2 regions of the Myroides phaeus genome follow, and region 2 is predicted to be linked to the other one. Evidence: riboswitches for the same ligand, from Rfam matches in the RefSeq annotation. Region 2 holds a riboswitch; the other holds the start of a gene.

Region 1 (8,839 bases), 1.1 Mb from region 2:
TCTTAGCAATTCCGTCAGATAATCCTACTTTACTTGTAAGACCACTAATTAAGTTAGTAACCATTCCCATTACAATAGGGTTTGACATTAAGTTACTTGTAGAACCACCTAATAAGCTTGTCAATCCACCGATATCTCCAGCAGAAAGACTGCTTTTTAATCCGTTGATGATACTATCACCTGTTTCTTTTGTAACTGCACCTGCTAAGTCAGAAGAGATTCCTGCTCCACTGATTTCGCTTGAACTAACTTGTTCAATTAATTTTGAAATTTGCTCTATCATAGTATTTATTTTTTTGTGTGCTAAAACTAACCAATTATTTTCTCAATACTTGAATTTTCTCAAATATTTCATCCCAAATTAACACTTTACTCTCATCTGTTGAAGCATTAACATTAGGGGATAAAGAAAACGCTGGTTGCATTAAAACCTGAATAGCAGGATGTGGTTCTTCTTCAAAACGGTCTATTCCAGCAAATAACAAGGCTTCTTCATTAATCTTGTCCACTAAGTCAACCTCATTGATTGCTTCAGGATAAGCACAATTGACAATTCCCAACAAATGGTGTGCATTTTCTAAAACCTCTTTATCTACTAAATAACGTTCGAAATGACGTGTGTGAATTGTTAAAAACTGCGCATCGTGAATAACCTTGTGCTTGTCTGTACTTTTTAGGTCAACAGGAAAATGAATTCCATTTGGCAATACATATTCTCCTTTTAACTCTTCAATCGAATCATCATTATACAGAACGTGCATTCCCAATGCCAAAGCTTTCTGAGCTACTAACTCCCCTGCTTTGTTCATTCCTAAAATACCCAAAGTTTTACCAGCTAATTCAATTCCATTGCCATAAGACTCTTGCAACATCTTGAAGCTTGCATCTCCTTCTAACGGCATATTTCTATTTGACTCTTGTAATAAGCGACACCCCGTTAACAAATGAGCAAACACCATTTCGGCAGTTGCATTAGCCAGTGCCTCTTCAGCCCAAATAACTTTGATACCGTTGCTTTTTAAATGGTCTATCGTTTCTAAATTAACTTGCGTTCCTGCAAAAACAACAGCCTTTAAATGCGCTAATTCATCTATCGTATTTTTGTCTAATAAAGTTCCTCTTTGAACCAATAAGACTTCTATTTCATTCTTTTTAGTATAATTAACCAGTTGTTCGTGAGCAACTCTAACTTCTTTTACTTCAAATCCTATTTCTTCTAAGGCAACCTTAACTTCTTCAGGGATGCCGTCATTTGCTAAAATTCTCATTTGTTCTATTTTATCAATTATACTTGTTTTAACTTGTTTACTTATCTCCCCCTATCTGCTTGCTACGTTATACAACGGTTTACACAAAGCTATGTGTACTAAACAAAGGAGTTCATCTGCTGTAACACAGAAACTAATACTTCCACGCTTTCTAACGGCAATGCGTTATACAAAGAAGCTCTATAGCCACCAACAGAACGGTGTCCTTTGATATTCATTATTTTCGCATCCTGACATAGCGCATCAAAAAGAGGTGCCATTTTCTCTTCTACAAAATCAAAAGTAACGTTCATCTTAGAACGAGAGTCTACTTTTGCAATTCCATTGATAAAATCACAATCGTCAATTGCCTTGTACAACAAAGCTGCTTTTTGATTATTGACTTTTTCTATGGCTGATACCCCACCTAAATTGTGTAACCATCTAAAGTTTAATAAACTTGTATAGATTGCAAACACGTTGGCTGTGTGGTACAAACTCCCTTTATTTATATGCTCTTGATAATTCAGCATATTGGGAATAGAACGCGATGTTTTGCCTAATACCTCTTCTTTAATCAAAACAACACTCAAGCCAGCAGGACCTATATTTTTTTGTGCTCCTGCGTAAATAACATCAATTTTGTCGTAATCAAATTCACGCGAATAGATATCAGAACTCATATCACACACAATAGGGCAATCTGCTTTAGGAACAGCGTTAAACTGTGTTCCGTAAATCGTATTATTTGATGTAAAATGAAGGTAATCAAGTCCGGTTGGTACTATAATATCTTTCGGAATATAAGTAAACTTTTGATCCTCAGAAGAAGCGATTAAGTCCACTTCTCCAAACTGAGTAGCTTGTTCCAAAGCTTTAGTAGCCCAGGTGCCGGTATTGATATAACCAGCCCTGTGCGCTAATAAATTATAAGGAATACGCATAAATTCCATACTGGCTCCCCCTTGTAAAAACAAGGCAGTATACCCTTTGTTTTCCAATCCAAGTAAAGACAAAGCCAATGCTTTTGCTTCTTCTAACACAGCGATAAACTCTTTACTTCTATGCGAGATAGATAAAATAGACATACCGCTACCGTTGAAATTCTGAACAGCTTCAGCCGCTTGTTCATACACTGTGGTTGGCAACAAACAAGGACCAGCCGAAAAGTTATGCACCTTTTTCATTTTCTATAAATCTAATAAGAAACGCAATGTATCTACATTATCTGCATAATCCCATAATTGTGGGCTTTGCGTTTGTCCAAATGCAATACTTCCGTCAATTAAATTATTGGATACAATACACTGTATTTTCTCGTGATCATTTGCAAGACGTGTTTTCACTTCTTCAATATCGTCATAATACTCGTAAAATACAGACGATATAGGTGATGCATAAGTAGTGTCTTCTTTAATTGTCAAGAAACCATTGTCTAACAATTTGAACTCACTCATCAAGAAAACTGCTTTGTTATAGTCGTAGTTATTTGAGTATTTCTCATATTCAATAACATCGCGGTATTCGTACATTCCTTGGTAAAAACCATCAAATACAAAACCTCTTGGCACAAATAACTTAGACACGTTTCTACATCCTAATCCGTAGTAAGTAAATACGTCTTTCCCTAAAGCAACCATATCATCGTGACTTTCTTCGCCATTTAAAACAGCTACTGAGTTTCTGTTTTTACGAATGATATTAGGCACTTTGCTAAAGTAGTAGTCAAAATAACGCGCAGTATTATCACTACCCGTTGCAATAACAGCATCAAAATCTTCCAATTTACCTTTCACAAAAACTACGCGATCAGCAAATTTAGGTTCAACCTCTACCAAGTAATTTGACAAGAAAGGCAATAGTTTCTGGTCGTTTGAAGACATTTTTACTAAAGCGATATTTCCTGACATAAGGACAGATAAGAAATCGTGGAACCCTACTAACGGAATATTTCCAGCTAAAATAAGTCCAACTTTCTTTAAAGGTTCTTTTTCAAAATCATATTGTGAAGTCCACTTTTCTAAGTTTTCTTTAGTCAAAGCATCAGCCCAAGAGCTAATCGAATTAATAACTTGTTCTCTTGTAAACCAACCATTGTAGTTTACGCTACTATTAATTAATTCTTCAAATTCGCAATAAAATCTATCATTATGACAAACATCATTGTTTCTTATAAACTCATTTGTAGCGAATTGGCGTAAAAAGTCTCCAATTTTAACAAATGCAACTTTTTTAACATCTAAATCCATATTGACTTGTATGTGAATTGTTTTGGGTGTAAATTTGCCACAAAGTTAATACATATAAAACAAAAATATAAGCTATGGCAATCATTATAACAGACGAATGCATTAATTGTGGAGCTTGCGAACCTGAATGTCCAAATACAGCGATTTATGAAGGTGCAGATGATTGGAGATACAAAGATGGTACAGCCCTTTCTGGTAAAATCGTTTTACCTGATGGATCTGAAGTAGACGCTGATGCGGCTCAAGAACCAGTATCTGATGAATTTTACTACATCGTACCTTCTAAATGTACGGAGTGTAAAGGATTCCACGAAGAACCTCAATGTGCTGCTGTATGCCCAGTTGATTGTTGTATTCCAGACGACAATCACGTTGAAAGTGAAGAAACACTTTTACAACGTCAAGCATTTTTACACAAGCACTAAAATATAGAAAGCGAAACTTAACAGTTTCGCTTTTTTTGTGTCTTAAAATACAAACCACTACTTACTTTTACCAAATTCCCTACAACTATCCGTTTTTCAAAGAGTTATAAAGTTAAAATCATTTTAATTTCACTAACTTTAGTATATATATTAACCTAAATCTTGTGTAAGATGAAAAAAGAAAATTTGTTGTGGACAACAGTTATGTTATTAGCAAGCACGTTTGCAATAGCAGGAGGTCCTTCTATTCAATTATGGGGTGGAGGTTTATTTGGTTTTAGTGTAGGTTCTATTGCCGCAGTTTATTTGTCTTGGAAAAAAAACAAATCTATACTTTGGGCTATTATCCACTTTGTTTTAGGATGGTTTTATGTAATCTATTATCTCATTACTGGAGGTACTAAAAAATAACAATACTTCAAGCTCTTTCTAAAATGAAAGGGCTTTTTTATTACCTCTCTCCCTATGAACTTCCTTATCCTTTTATTCATCTATTTCCTCAATTACTTTTACTGAGCAATTTTTTAGTCTTGCTAAAAACAGCCTATACTTAATTTGATTGCTTTCCAAATCCTATCATACGTTTCCTATAATTCTATCATACGTTTCCTATAATTCTAATGGAAGCCCCCAGAAAACAAAAAAATGCAATAAGACAAATAATATCAAGTCTTTCATCTAACTTCAGGTGTTCTGTTTTAATTGACAAACCTAATTTGTACTGTACACATTTTTTAGATTAGGTGCAAAAGTTGGGAGCTAAGTATAAACATCTCTTTCCTATACGAAACAAAATAAACAAAGATTTAAAATGTAATGCATTGTGCCTGTAATAAAGAACATATCAAAGCGCAGTTTTAAACACACTATGTTCGAGACATCTACCACATACGTACCACAGAGGTTCGGAAAAAAGGCATTTTCTCGAAGATGTGTGGTACTTATGTGGTACTTGTGTGAAACAAGTATCAAAGAAGCTTATAATAAAAATACTTTAAAGCCTATATAACGCCCTATAATCGGTGATTCATATACTTTATGTATATTCTTAAACAGACATTTTAATTGCTCTACTAATTCTATTTAATACTCTTATAATGTTGCTATTGTATTAAGTATATCCTTTTCTACTTACCTTCAATCTTCAATATAAATACTTTTTTTATTGTAAAAAAATAGGGATAAATCTTTTAAAAGATTTATCCCCCTACCAAAAACTAAAAAATGTAAGATGCTTACAAAATTTAAATTATTCTACCTCATCCAAAATAGGAATCGGTTTAAAATCATCATTCAATGCTACTAAAGTAAACACACCACTTACCACTTGTTGCCTATAATCTTCTTTCATCTTCTCTCTATAGACTTCTACGCGAATGCGAATGCTTGTATTTCCAATTGATTCAACCTTACCAACCATTTCAACTAATGAACCTGCAGGTATCGGTTTAGAGAAATCAATTTTATCACTACTAACGATTACAAAGTTCTTTCTACAAAATCTCGTTGCTGTCATAAAAGCTGTTTCTGTCATCATCATAATCACTCGACCACCAAACATTGTGTTGTGGTGATTCGTAGTATCAGGAAAAACGACTTTAAATACGTGTGTTTCTGCTTTTACTTTTCTCTCCTCTACTGTTTCTTTAAGAACCATTATTATTGCTTATAACTATTTCAATTCGATAAGTACAATGTATGATTACTGATAACAAATGAGAATACTCTTGTTATAGCAAATAACACTGACTTAAAAACGATATGGGAATGGAAAAATAACGTGAAGTATGAATACAATAAAATGCGATTTAGCTTATCAAACAAAAAACTAAATCTCTGCTAAAGTACTTTTAGGCTGTACTTCTTTTATTTGTATTTCAACTTGACATTAAGCTCTAAACCGCGAAAGCATCGTCTTTAAAAAAATAGGCAGGTCTCCTGACTTGTAACAACTTTTATCAACCTTCCCATCGTTTATGACGACAGTGGTTTACTTTGGATAAAAGCCTATGCGTTACTTACAGTTGCGCGACAGTTCGTGATTTTAACACGATTCCCTTTTCATACACAGTTAAGTGTAACCTCTCTTTGTTGATAGATTCCTCCTATATTTAGGAGAACCGAAAAGCGAATATAAAGAAAGTTTTGAGAATAACTATAGAATGCGCTAACGAATGATATTTTTTATTACACTTTAATTACAGCTAATTTTACAATTAATTTACCGTAATGTAATTAGTAATAAATAAAAAAGGAGTCACATCTTATAATGTAACTCCTCTTATTAGCTTATTTATTTTTTAAAATGTCTTGATAAATCTTTATCGTTTTCATCGTTTTATAACTATCCATTTTATCTCGTAAAACCTTAGCGTGTTCTTCTTTCACATCACTTATCTTAAGATCTCTTTTTTGCTTGTTTATCCATTTGTAGAAATAAGGCTGACCATTCTCTATTGAAATTACTCCAATTGAATCTGCTATAAAATTATAATCATTGATTGCAAATCGATATGGAATGTTCTCTTTAAATAAATCGTCTCCCGTATAAGTATATTTAGTATTTGATAATGCTAAATTAAATATAGTTGGAAAAATATCTTTGTGAGAAGCAATAACTTCATCATTAAAATAACTTGGTTTATATTTCTCTGGAATATAAAATAGAATTGGAACACTTCTTTTTAGAAACCCTTGCTCTGGTTTATATTCAAACACTTGTCTAATATTATGGTCTCCTGATGCAACAATAATTGTATTTTCTCCAAATGGCGAATTTTTAATCTCTTTTATTAATCGGGCAAGCTCAGACGCAGCATATTGATGTGAGTAAAAATTAGCATATGCCGTAGCTTCATCTACACGAATCTCCTTTAATAAATTATCAGGCATACGAATAGGCTTTGTTTTAAAGGACTTAGGAACTTCAAAAGGAGTATGGTTACTAATTGTCAACCCAAAAATATACTTAGGTTTAGAAGGGTCTTCTTTTAGTTTATCAAAAATATAGTCAAACAAATAACCATCGTGTACTCCCCAAGCAAATTCCTCTGCATTTGGATATTTGCTCTGAATATTATTTTTTCCCTCAATATAATCATAACCTTGATGTTTAATCATATTATCAATATTACGCCAAGATATACTTGCTCCTGTTAGAAAATACGTACTATACCCATTCTCTTTAAAAGGTAATGCTACCGACGAAGTAAAAGGAGTATCAAAATAAACTGATTGAGATATAATTGTTTTAGGTGTACCTATTAAAAAACTCTCAAGTGTTTGTATTGTCCCATTATAAGCAGATAGTCCATTTTTAAAGTAATACAAATCAGGCAATTCATCAGCCAAATCACCTATTAAATTAAACTCATCTGTATTTATATCAAAGTAATGATTACTCATACTTTCCATTTGAATAAAAATTATGTTAGGAGGATTTTGCTTTAAAAATTCATTATAAGCAGTATGAGCATACATTTCATTGTCGAACAAAGAATCGTTCGTTCCTTTATACATCTTTTGAACCTCAGCAAAACTATTTAAACCAATAGCTTTCAGTTCGCTTTCAATATCTGGATTTATTGCGTTTTCTTTTCGCTCTGAATTAGCAAACTTCAAAGAATACAAGGCATTATAACATAAGGAATTTACAAACTCATTTGTAGTAATATTTGTATGCTCTCTTCTAAGTGTAAAAACACCTACGCTCCCCCTCATTCCAATAAAAAATAAAGGAAATAGTAAAAGCATTATTAAACCGATCACCTTATTATTGGTAGTAGGTAAATTATTAGCACTTCTCTTTACAAAACGAGACACTAATAGTAAACCAAGAATAGCAATAACATATACACCGAGAATTTTAAACAAAGGATAGTCTGTCCAAACTGAATTTAATACTGCTGTAGTATCATCATAAAAGATTCCAAAGAACAATAAATTAATATGAGATTGGAAAAACTGGTAAAAGAAAAAATCTATTGTTATTAAAGAAACAAATACAACTAAGACAAATAATAAATAATACTTAGCAGAACTTAGAAAAACAGAAATAAACTTCGACTCAATTCTCTTAGGTATAAATAAAGAAACTAACCAAAATAAAACTATTGGTAAAAAACCATAACAAATTGCAGACACGTCAAAACGAGCTCCAACAATAAAAGATTCAATAATCCCTGTTTTATAAGCCGCTAACTCAGTAAAGTTTCCATAATTAAGTAAAAAAAATAACCTTCCTATGAAGAACACAAGCAAAAAATATGCGAAATACTTCAAAGAGATTTTACATATTTTCACAAATAAACCTAAATTCATAATGTTTCTATAATTCTATTAAAATGCAAAATTATAAATTCTCACATTATATACTATAATTAGTTACCTTTTCTATTATATTTGCAAGAGAAGGAAAACTCAAAAGAAAAACTAAAAATATTTTTCAAAACATTTTGTAAGAGTAAAAAGACTTTTATATATTTGCACTCGGTTTTGAAAGGACAAGTATTTCGAAGCTGATTTTTTGAGATAGTAAAATTTAAGATTTAAAGATAAAAGCAATGAGCAAAAGAACGTTTCAACCATCGAATAGAAAAAGAAGAAACAAGCATGGTTTCATGGAAAGAATGTCTACTCCAAACGGTAGAAAAGTATTAGCTGCAAGAAGAGCTAAAGGAAGACATAAAATCTCTGTTTCTTGTGAAACAAGACATAAAAAATAATGTTTGTATAAAACATAGCTAAAGGTGTTACTATTATTCGTAACGCCTTTTTTTATAGTCTGTCGGAAACGAAACTATCTATCACACACAACAACACTAAACTTACTTTATTGATTATAAAGTAATTAACATAACAACACAATTAAAGATGCCTAAAGACACTTCCATTAAAACTGTACTAATCATTGGTTCTG
Region 2 (8,839 bases):
TTTTTGGTTTTGAGTGCTCACTTCCTGCGATTTCATACCATTCATCTTCATCAGGAACACCATTACCATTTTTATCATAAGCAACCATTATCACACCTGGTTCACAACTACCACCTCTTCCACTTGCACCTGCATTAGGGTTTGCATTTGCCCAAAAAGCATTTCCTAAAACTCTAAAATCTCGTTTTCCTGGTACATTTACAACTGTGTGATCAAAACCAAATACAACATAACCACCAAAACCACCTAAGCTAATCATACTTGGTTTTGGTACAGCGATTGCTTTTTCCGCTTTTTCAATCATTATTTCTTTAGTATCTCCCTCTTCGTATTTAGGTAATTTATTTGTAAACTGCCCATATGAAGGTAAGAAATCATATATTTTAAAAATATGATTTTTATAAGCTTCTTTTTCTTTCTCTATTTTAATATCAAAACTGTGAGTTATTTGGTTATTATCGTCTTGTACTTGTACGATTAGATTATAACGTCCTTCTTTTAAAGTAACAAAATATAAGTCATTATCATTACTGATAACTGAGTCTTTAGCTATATTATTGAAACCAATAACTTTCCACGTTACTTTTGGTGAAGTGAATTTTTCAAGATTAGGAATAATCGCAATTGATTGACTTCGGTCTGTGGCATATTCTCCAGATAGTTTTAAATCAGAAGATTCTACTGGAATAACTGGTTTTTCTGGAGCTACTGTAAAAGGAGTTCCATCGTCATTTGAACAACTAAAAAAGAATAAACCTCCAAGGCATATTGCAGCTAATGAGGATAATCTTAAATACTTTTTTTTCATAATTTATATAAGTTGGTTTATTTTTTAATAAAGGCAAAGTGTGCAGGTATATTACCTCCAGTAGTTCGCCATTTTAGTTTTCCTTCAGGGGAATAACAATATACAAATCCAGTACCCACATAATCTTGGGCATCTGTCATATATATATCCTTAGTTTCTGGGTTTACTGCAATTCCATAAGGGATTAATATTTGTCTATCTGTCCCATCCGTTATAATGTTATCTGTGATAATTTGCTTCGTATTTGTATTTAAAATACCATATGAAATAGTATTCTGACCCGTATTGTGTTTATATGACGTTGCGTAATAATACAATTTATCATCATCAATTGTCATATTAGAAATAGGGATGTCTAACTTTTGTTTGACTTTGTCTGTATTAGAGTCAATTACATATAAACTTGGTTCTTCATTGTAGTAATCACCACGTGAGCTTACGTATATATCACCATTGCGGTCCATTTGCATACGGTGTAAGTTAATTCCTACATCTATTTTTTTGATTTCAGTAAACGTAGTTAAATCTACTACAGATACAGTAGTGTCATAGTTTGGTACTCTATATCCACCAGAGTTAGCTACATATAGTTTATTGCCTTTTATAACCATTTCCTCAGGTTGGTAACCTACCACTACTTTACGTGTAACCTCTAAGGATAAAGTGTCTATTTCAGCAACAAAGCCAATTTCTGCATTCGGGTTGATTTCAACTTTTCCCGAATAAGAACTCACGTAAGCCTTACCGTCTTTAAATTTTAAATAACGACAATTTGGAACGTGAATTTGTTTGATATGTTTTCCTGTTTCAACATCAAATACTTCTACAAAGTTTGAAACGTTTATCGTAGCATAAACCTTCTTACCATAGATTTGGATGTCATTTCCAACATCTCCTAATTCTTTAGTAATGTTAGGGTTTCTCTCAGAAAATATATCTCGTGTATAAACTCCACTATCATATTCAAATAAGTCAATTGAAGCTCTATTCATCCCCATATTCCCTTCGTTTAACAGATAGAAACCTCTGTATTGGTCTGAAGGAGTAGGGATAGAAACAGTAGAGCTGTCCGATAAGAATATCATTTCATCTTTTCTACAACTCGTTAATAGAATCAAAGAAAAAAGGAGTAAGTATATATTTTTTAATCTCATAATTCAAAGTTTAAAGTAAAACGAAAGTTGCGCCCTGGCATAGGGAAGTTAGTTACAACTTCATAATATTGATTCGCTATATTGTTAGCTTCTATAGATGCTTTAAAACGGTAGTTATTCCATTTAAAGCTTTTTTGCAATGATAAATCGTGTGTGTACCAAGGTTGTATCTCATTGCGTTTAATATTGTTTTTATTACCGTTATAACGTTTTCCAACATAGATAAAGCTATAGTTAAATGCCCAATCTTTATAGTCTAATGACACAATTGAAGACCCTGAATGCCAAGGAGCATAAGGAATTTGGTCACCATAATACGAAGGTTGTCCAAATAGGGTAGTACTTTTGTCTTTAGCAACGGTATATTCGTACGTTAGATTTACACCAAGTGTTAGGTCGTCTATAATATTAACTGTTGTTCCTGCCGAAGATTCAATACCGTAGTTTTCAACCTTACCTAAGTTTGTCATCATCCAACGCATCATACTTGAGGTAGGAGAAGCAATGATTTTATCTGTGATATTCGCATAATAAGACTCTACAGATAAATGTACTTCATCAAAGAAACGTGTGTTTAATGGTTTGCTATAAGTAAAACCTACGTTGAATTGTCTTGATACTTCAGGTCGTAAATTAGACGTTCCCAATTGTGTATAATACAAATCGTTGAAAGTAGGTAGCCTAAAGATGTATTTATAGAAAGCGTGAACTATAAAGTCTTCACTATCCCAAGGTTTGTAGCTCAAGAATAGAGAAGGAGCCCACACAGAACGGTCAGGAGCTTGTAGGTTATGGCGTACTTTTTCTTTAGTGAATGTTCCAAGAATATTCCCTTGAGCTTTTACCTTTCCAAGATTAACAGATGTGGCTAATGATGTCAAGAAAGTATATCTCTCAGGATAAGAAAACAATGTTCCTTGTCCTTTTCGCGTAGCATTTAGTTTGTTGTATTGAATGTCAGTAGCCAAAGATACCTCCCAAATATCGGTTATTTTGTAAAGGTGAGCTGCCGATATATACCAGTCTTGTTGGTAAAAAGTATTGTCGAATTGTGGGTTATACGTAACCTCTTCCCCTTCAAAACCTACTGTTTTACGAGATTTATAATGCATCAAATCATAAGCAAACTTCCCTTTTAATAAAAAAGAGTATTTATCAGTTACAAAGCGTGTCCACTCTGCTTGTGCCATAAAGTTTTTGTCTCCTTGGCGTTCATTGATGTTTTCTGTTTCAATAGTAGTATCACTCTTTTTAATCACAGCACCAGGTAATCCTCTGTCTGATTGGTAGTAATACACATTTGCTTGCCAAGTATTCTTATCGTTTTTACCATACCAAGCGTTTTCAATTCGATAGGCTTCAATGTCACTATTAAGTCTGTGTCCAATTGTATCATAAGCAACCGAACCATCTATGTTGAGTTTTTTTTGTCTGAATTTATAATCCCCATTAGAGTAAATGTACTCAGCACTAATACTGGTACTCACATTGTCATTTACCTTGTATTCCGTTCTAACAGAAGGATTCACTAACTGAATAGACCCTGCTTTGTACTTAGCAGAAAAGTTATAATCTTTTCCCTCTTTAAAGACCGGTTTTTTAGTTTGAATATAGACAGTAGAAGCAGAAGCGTATTCCTTTGCAGATTGAAAAATAGCACTGCGTTGTCCGTTGTATAGTTTTACAGCTTCTACATTATCTAAAGAGAATTTACCTAAATCTACAATACCATTTTGTGCATTTCCAATTTGAACACCATTGTAAAACACACCTACGTGATGCGTACCCATATTGCGGACATCCACTGTTTTTAGTCCACCCATTCCTCCATAGTCTTTGATTTTGATACCCGCAAAATAGCGTAAAGCATCAGCAACACTATGGCTGTTTAATCTTTCAAGTTGTTCTCCTTGTAAAGTTTGTACAGGAATAAGGTCTTTAAAAACTTCTTTTTCAATTACAATCTCATTTAGAGAAGTAATCGTATCTTGTTTTTGTTGTGCGAATAGGGAAGTTCCTATCAAACAACATATTCCTAAAGGGAGTAGTTTTAAGTTCATAGTTTAGTCAGCTAACAAAGTTGATGGAAAAGGGAAGAAAGAAACGCATCTAACCTATCGTTAGCAATAAACGAAGAAGTGCGTTCGCTGTTTTATACCCGAAAACATCAAACAATTAAGATAAAACGGCAGGTATTCTGACTTACTCAAAAACAAACATCCTTCCCATTATACAGAGACAACAGTGGATAACGCGGTTTGTTTTCTGGACGAGTTTACAGCAGCGGGTCTGTTTAGGATTTACACCTAATTCCCTTTTAATATCTCGAAAGACAACCATAGTATCGGTTACAAATATATATAAAATAATATCTTAAAAAAGTAATTTAAACAGCATAGTATCAGAATGCTATACTTTTATTAGGGATATCTCGGAATAATTATAGAATTGTAAAAAAGTCTTTATGTTTTTTCTGTGTGTTAATCGCTTGTTTATTGGTCGGAATATCCCAAGTTGGGTATACGCGCATACCTCTTTTACCTTCCTTATTGGCTGAAGAAATAATGTTTAAGGTGGCCAATACATCTTTTGGGAAGATAAAATAACCTTTGTTGTTGTTTTCAACACAAGAGATAATCATAAAATCAAAGTCGTCAGCAATGTGATAAGGTTCTGTAATCCCGTGTTCATTCCTTTTCCAGATAGCTACAAAAAGTCCTGTTTTCTTGGGTGTAACCTTAGCTTCTCGGTAAATTATCTTGTAGTTATTGATTGAAAAAGAACAAGCATTATACTCATTACTTTCAGGGAATAAACAATAATTGGTTACAAAAGAAGCTGTTTGTAATTCTGAAAAATTATTTAATAAAGGAATAAATTGTTCCAACATTTTGATTTTTGTGTAAATATATTTCAAATGAATTGTTTTCTTTACAAAATCAAATAAATTAAAATCACGCCAATGTTATCAAAACCAAGATTAGCATTATTAATAGGAATCGTGTGTATTTCGATTTTTCCTGTTATCGTAAAATTAGACTTGACACCGCCTCTAATTTCAGCATTTTATCGAATGGCTATTGCAGCTGTATTTGTAGTGCCTTACGCCTTATTTACAAAGCAAATGAAGCTGTACGATTTAAAAACGATGATGCTAATTGTGTTATGTGGTTTTTTCTTTGGTGCAGATATAGGCGTTTGGAACTTTGCTATTCAAGGGTCAACAGCTACTCAAGCTACTTTGCTAACTAATCTTGCACCCGTTTGGGTAGGAATAGGGAGTTATTTCTTCTTGAGTTCAAAACCAAGTATCAATTTTTGGATAGGAACCGTATTCGCTATCACAGGAATGGTTGTTTTAGTTGGTGTAGATGTGTTTATGGATTTGTCTTTTGACTTGCCATTTGCCTTTGGAATTTTGTCAGGTATCTTATATGCGTGTTATATTTTATTCAGTAAAAAGGTTTTAGAAAAAGTAGAGATTATACCATTTATGTCATACAGTTTATTGGTTTCTTCAATCTTTTTAGGAATCACAAACTTTGCAATGGGGTCAGAGTTTTCTGGGTTCAGTAGTATGGGATGGTTAACATTAGTTGTGCAAGGAATTGTATGTCAGTTAATCGCTTGGTTCCTGTTAAGCTTTGCAACAAAGCATATGCGAGCAACGAGAGTTTCACTAAGTTTATTGAGTCAAGCTTTATTAGCAGCCTTTTTAGCTTGGATGTTCTTAAATGAAGAGATTACAATGCAGATGATTTATGGAGGAGCAATTATTCTATTTGGAATTGGGATAACATTTGTTGAAAAGCCAATTATTGGAGGAAAAAAAGAAGTGAGTTTGAAATAGTAAATCACCTGTTAAGAATAAAAAAAACGTCGTATTAGTGATAATACGACGTTTTTTTTTAGAACCATATACTGGCATTCTTCCAAATTATGCTAATTCCAAGGGCTACAAATACAATAGAAACAACTATTTTCATAAAAGTTGATACTAAAAAACCAAGGAAAGAACCAGAAGCAGCTTTCAGTGCTCGGTTGATATTTTTATAGTCAAATAATAACTCGCCTAAAAGTGCCCCAACAAAAGGTCCGATTATAAAACCAAAAGGAATTGGAGCAATTAAACCAACAACCAAACCGATGTTAGTGCCCCATATTCCGTAGTATGAGCCACCAAAACGCTTTGTCCCCTGTGCAGGAATAACGTAGTCTAAAATTGAAATTGCGATGGTAATAACACAAGTAATCCACAAGATATAGTGATTTATTTCAACACCTGTTGTTAGATATAAACACAGTATTCCAAACCAACTTAGGGGTAATCCAGGTAGGGCAGGAAGCACACTTCCGACCACTCCGCCTGCTAATAAAACAAGTGCAACGATTAATAGTAAATATTCCATTCGTATTTTTTGTATTTTTGAGAAATAAAGGTACAATAATCCAAGCTATGAAAAAATCACTGATGTTTATCTTTTTACTGGTTTTAACTGTTTCCTGTCAATTGAAATACAATCAATTGCCAGATGAGGAAGTGTTGCTAAAAGAAGAATTAGATAAAATTGATTGGACTAAAGTTGATACATATCCGACAGTAGATTTGTGTGATTCTTTGTTAGATGACAAGTCTAAAAGGGATTGTTTCTTTTCTTTTATTACCCAGAATTTGCAAGTTCGTTTTAATGCAGATACTATTGAGGGTAATTTTACTCAGCTTGATACCTTAAAAATATTAGTAACAGTTAAGACAGATTCACAGGTAGACTTTGAATTATATGATTTGCCGGAAACGCTAATAGAACAGACAAAAACAATTAATAAGTTCTTACACGAACAAGGGCAAGTATTTTCAGTAGTTCATCCAGCTGTAAAAAGAGGCGTACCAGTTACAAGTCAATTTATTATTCCTGTTGTTTTAAATAAACGATAGTTGTCTTTAAAATAATCTTGGAACTGCTTGTTACGTTATAAATCAGCTTCTTCTTTTTGCTTTACTCTATAAGTCATCACAAATATACTACCGATGCTGATAGGCAATACAATGTTTAGTAACCAAATTAATGTTGCGACCAACGCTACTACCCATTGATTAACTCCCAAAGCGGTGAAAATAAACATAGCAATACTACCTTTTACAGCAAACTCTAAAAACTGAAAGTTAGGAAGTGATGATGCCATTAAATAGATAGCAGAAACTGCACATAACAATTCAAAATAAGGAATGTCAACACCTAATAAGTAGTATAAAATCACATATTGGTGGGTAAAAGAAGCATAGCGAAAGAATGCTAAGATTAAGTTTTTACGATGTTTCTGACGAGGGATTTCATTTATCATTTCGATAAGTGATTTAATAGAATACCCTTTTATCGTAAAATGACGCAGTGAAAACAAGATTAAAATTACAGTTGCAATTACAGCATAGGCAATAAACAAATAGTAATTCGGAATTATTTCGTGGAATTGATTAAGAATACTTAGTCCTATCAATCCAAATACAATGGCATAAATGACTTGAACGCCATTACAGATCATATTTAAAAAGATAACTCTACTTGCGTCTTTTTTCTCAAAATACAATGCCTTTCCTGCATATTCACCAATACCATTAGGGGTAAATATACCCAAAGTAAGCGCACTTAACACTTGCTTAGTTGCCTGCCAAACGCTAACTGGTTTGATTAATGACGAGAGATTCTGCCATTTTAAAATTTCAATAAAGCGATTAGAAAAAGTCAAACACGCTAAAATAAAAAGAGCAAAGTAGTTTTCTTTTTTAGCGATTACCTCTAACAACACTTTAAAATCAAGGGTTTTATCATTTGATAATTGGTTGTAGATATAATAAAAAGCAGAAGCAACAACTAATATTTTAATTAGAAGTACGAGATATTGCTTAGTTTTGTCTGATAGAATTTTCATCACTGCAAAATAAGATAATATTTTGTTGGGCAGGGATATAAAAGTGTAAAAAAATATTAAATTGACAGTAGATAGAATCATATTAGGTATTGACCCTGGAACCACGATTATGGGGTTTGGGTTGATTAGAGTGGTAAATAAGAAGATGGAGTTTATACAGTTGAATGAGTTGCTATTATCCAAATATGAGGATCGCTATACGCGTTTGAAGCTTATTTTTGAACGTACAATTGAATTAATAGAAACACATTTGCCAGATGAAATTGCTATTGAAGCACCCTTCTTAGGAAAAAACCCACAATCGATGTTGAAGTTAGGTAGAGCACAAGGTGTTGCAATGGCAGCTGCTTTGTCTCGCAATATTCCAGTTACAGAATACGAGCCTAAGAAAATCAAGATGGCTATTACTGGAAATGGTAACGCAAGTAAAGAGCAAGTGGCAAAAATGTTACAACAGTTGTTGGGTTTAAAAGAGTTGCCTAAAAATTTAGATAGTACAGATGGTCTTGCCGCTGCGGTTTGTCATTTCTATAATTCAAATAAGATTGTAACTGGAAAAAGTTATTCTGGATGGGATGCATTCATCAAACAAAATCAAGACCGAGTTAAAAAGTAATGGCAGGTATATATATTCACATTCCCTTTTGCAAGCAAGCTTGTCACTATTGTGACTTTCACTTTTCTACTTCCTTAAAGAAGAAAGAAGAGATGTTGCAAAGTTTGAAACAGGAGTTAGTACTTCGAAAAGAGGAATTGCACAATGAGGTGGTAGAAACCATTTACTTTGGAGGAGGAACCCCAAGTATTTTGGAGGTAGATGAAATAAACGATTTGATACAAGCAGTTTATAACTTGTTTCCCGTTTCAGATAATCCCGAAATAACATTAGAGGCAAATCCTGACGATTTAGACTATACTACAATTCACAAGTTGGCAGAGTCTAAAGTAA

Evidence for each region. A riboswitch is a leader RNA that binds a small molecule or an ion and turns the genes downstream of it on or off. The one in region 2 is predicted to bind cobalamin.
Region 1: linked by a shared signal. The riboswitch ahead of GQS07_RS08135 (acyl-CoA thioesterase) and the one ahead of GQS07_RS03045 (TonB-dependent receptor) in region 2 are both predicted to bind cobalamin.

Annotation. Positions count from the first base shown of each region.
Region 1 is NZ_CP047050.1:1,804,842-1,813,680, reverse strand. Features, by position in the region: gene GQS07_RS08165 (hypothetical protein) at 1-283, opposite strand, end outside; gene GQS07_RS08160 (NAD(P)-dependent oxidoreductase) at 318-1,268, opposite strand; gene serC (3-phosphoserine/phosphohydroxythreonine transaminase) at 1,367-2,434, opposite strand; gene GQS07_RS08150 (acyl-CoA reductase) at 2,438-3,496, opposite strand; gene GQS07_RS08145 (4Fe-4S dicluster domain-containing protein) at 3,571-3,921, shown strand; gene GQS07_RS08140 (hypothetical protein) at 4,093-4,332, shown strand; gene GQS07_RS08135 (acyl-CoA thioesterase) at 5,171-5,578, opposite strand; cobalamin riboswitch at 5,832-6,022, opposite strand; gene GQS07_RS08130 (LTA synthase family protein) at 6,211-8,241, opposite strand; gene rpmH (50S ribosomal protein L34) at 8,484-8,645, shown strand; gene carB (carbamoyl-phosphate synthase large subunit) at 8,794-8,839, shown strand, end outside.
Region 2 is NZ_CP047050.1:654,891-663,729, reverse strand. Features, by position in the region: gene GQS07_RS03055 (cell surface protein) at 1-808, opposite strand, end outside; gene GQS07_RS03050 (YncE family protein) at 826-1,962, opposite strand; gene GQS07_RS03045 (TonB-dependent receptor) at 1,959-4,022, opposite strand; cobalamin riboswitch at 4,132-4,318, opposite strand; gene GQS07_RS03040 (MepB family protein) at 4,403-4,852, opposite strand; gene GQS07_RS03035 (DMT family transporter) at 4,925-5,812, shown strand; gene GQS07_RS03030 (DUF456 domain-containing protein) at 5,871-6,371, opposite strand; gene GQS07_RS03025 (hypothetical protein) at 6,419-6,898, shown strand; gene GQS07_RS03020 (hypothetical protein) at 6,934-7,890, opposite strand; gene ruvC (crossover junction endodeoxyribonuclease RuvC) at 7,952-8,506, shown strand; gene hemW (radical SAM family heme chaperone HemW) at 8,506-8,839, shown strand, end outside.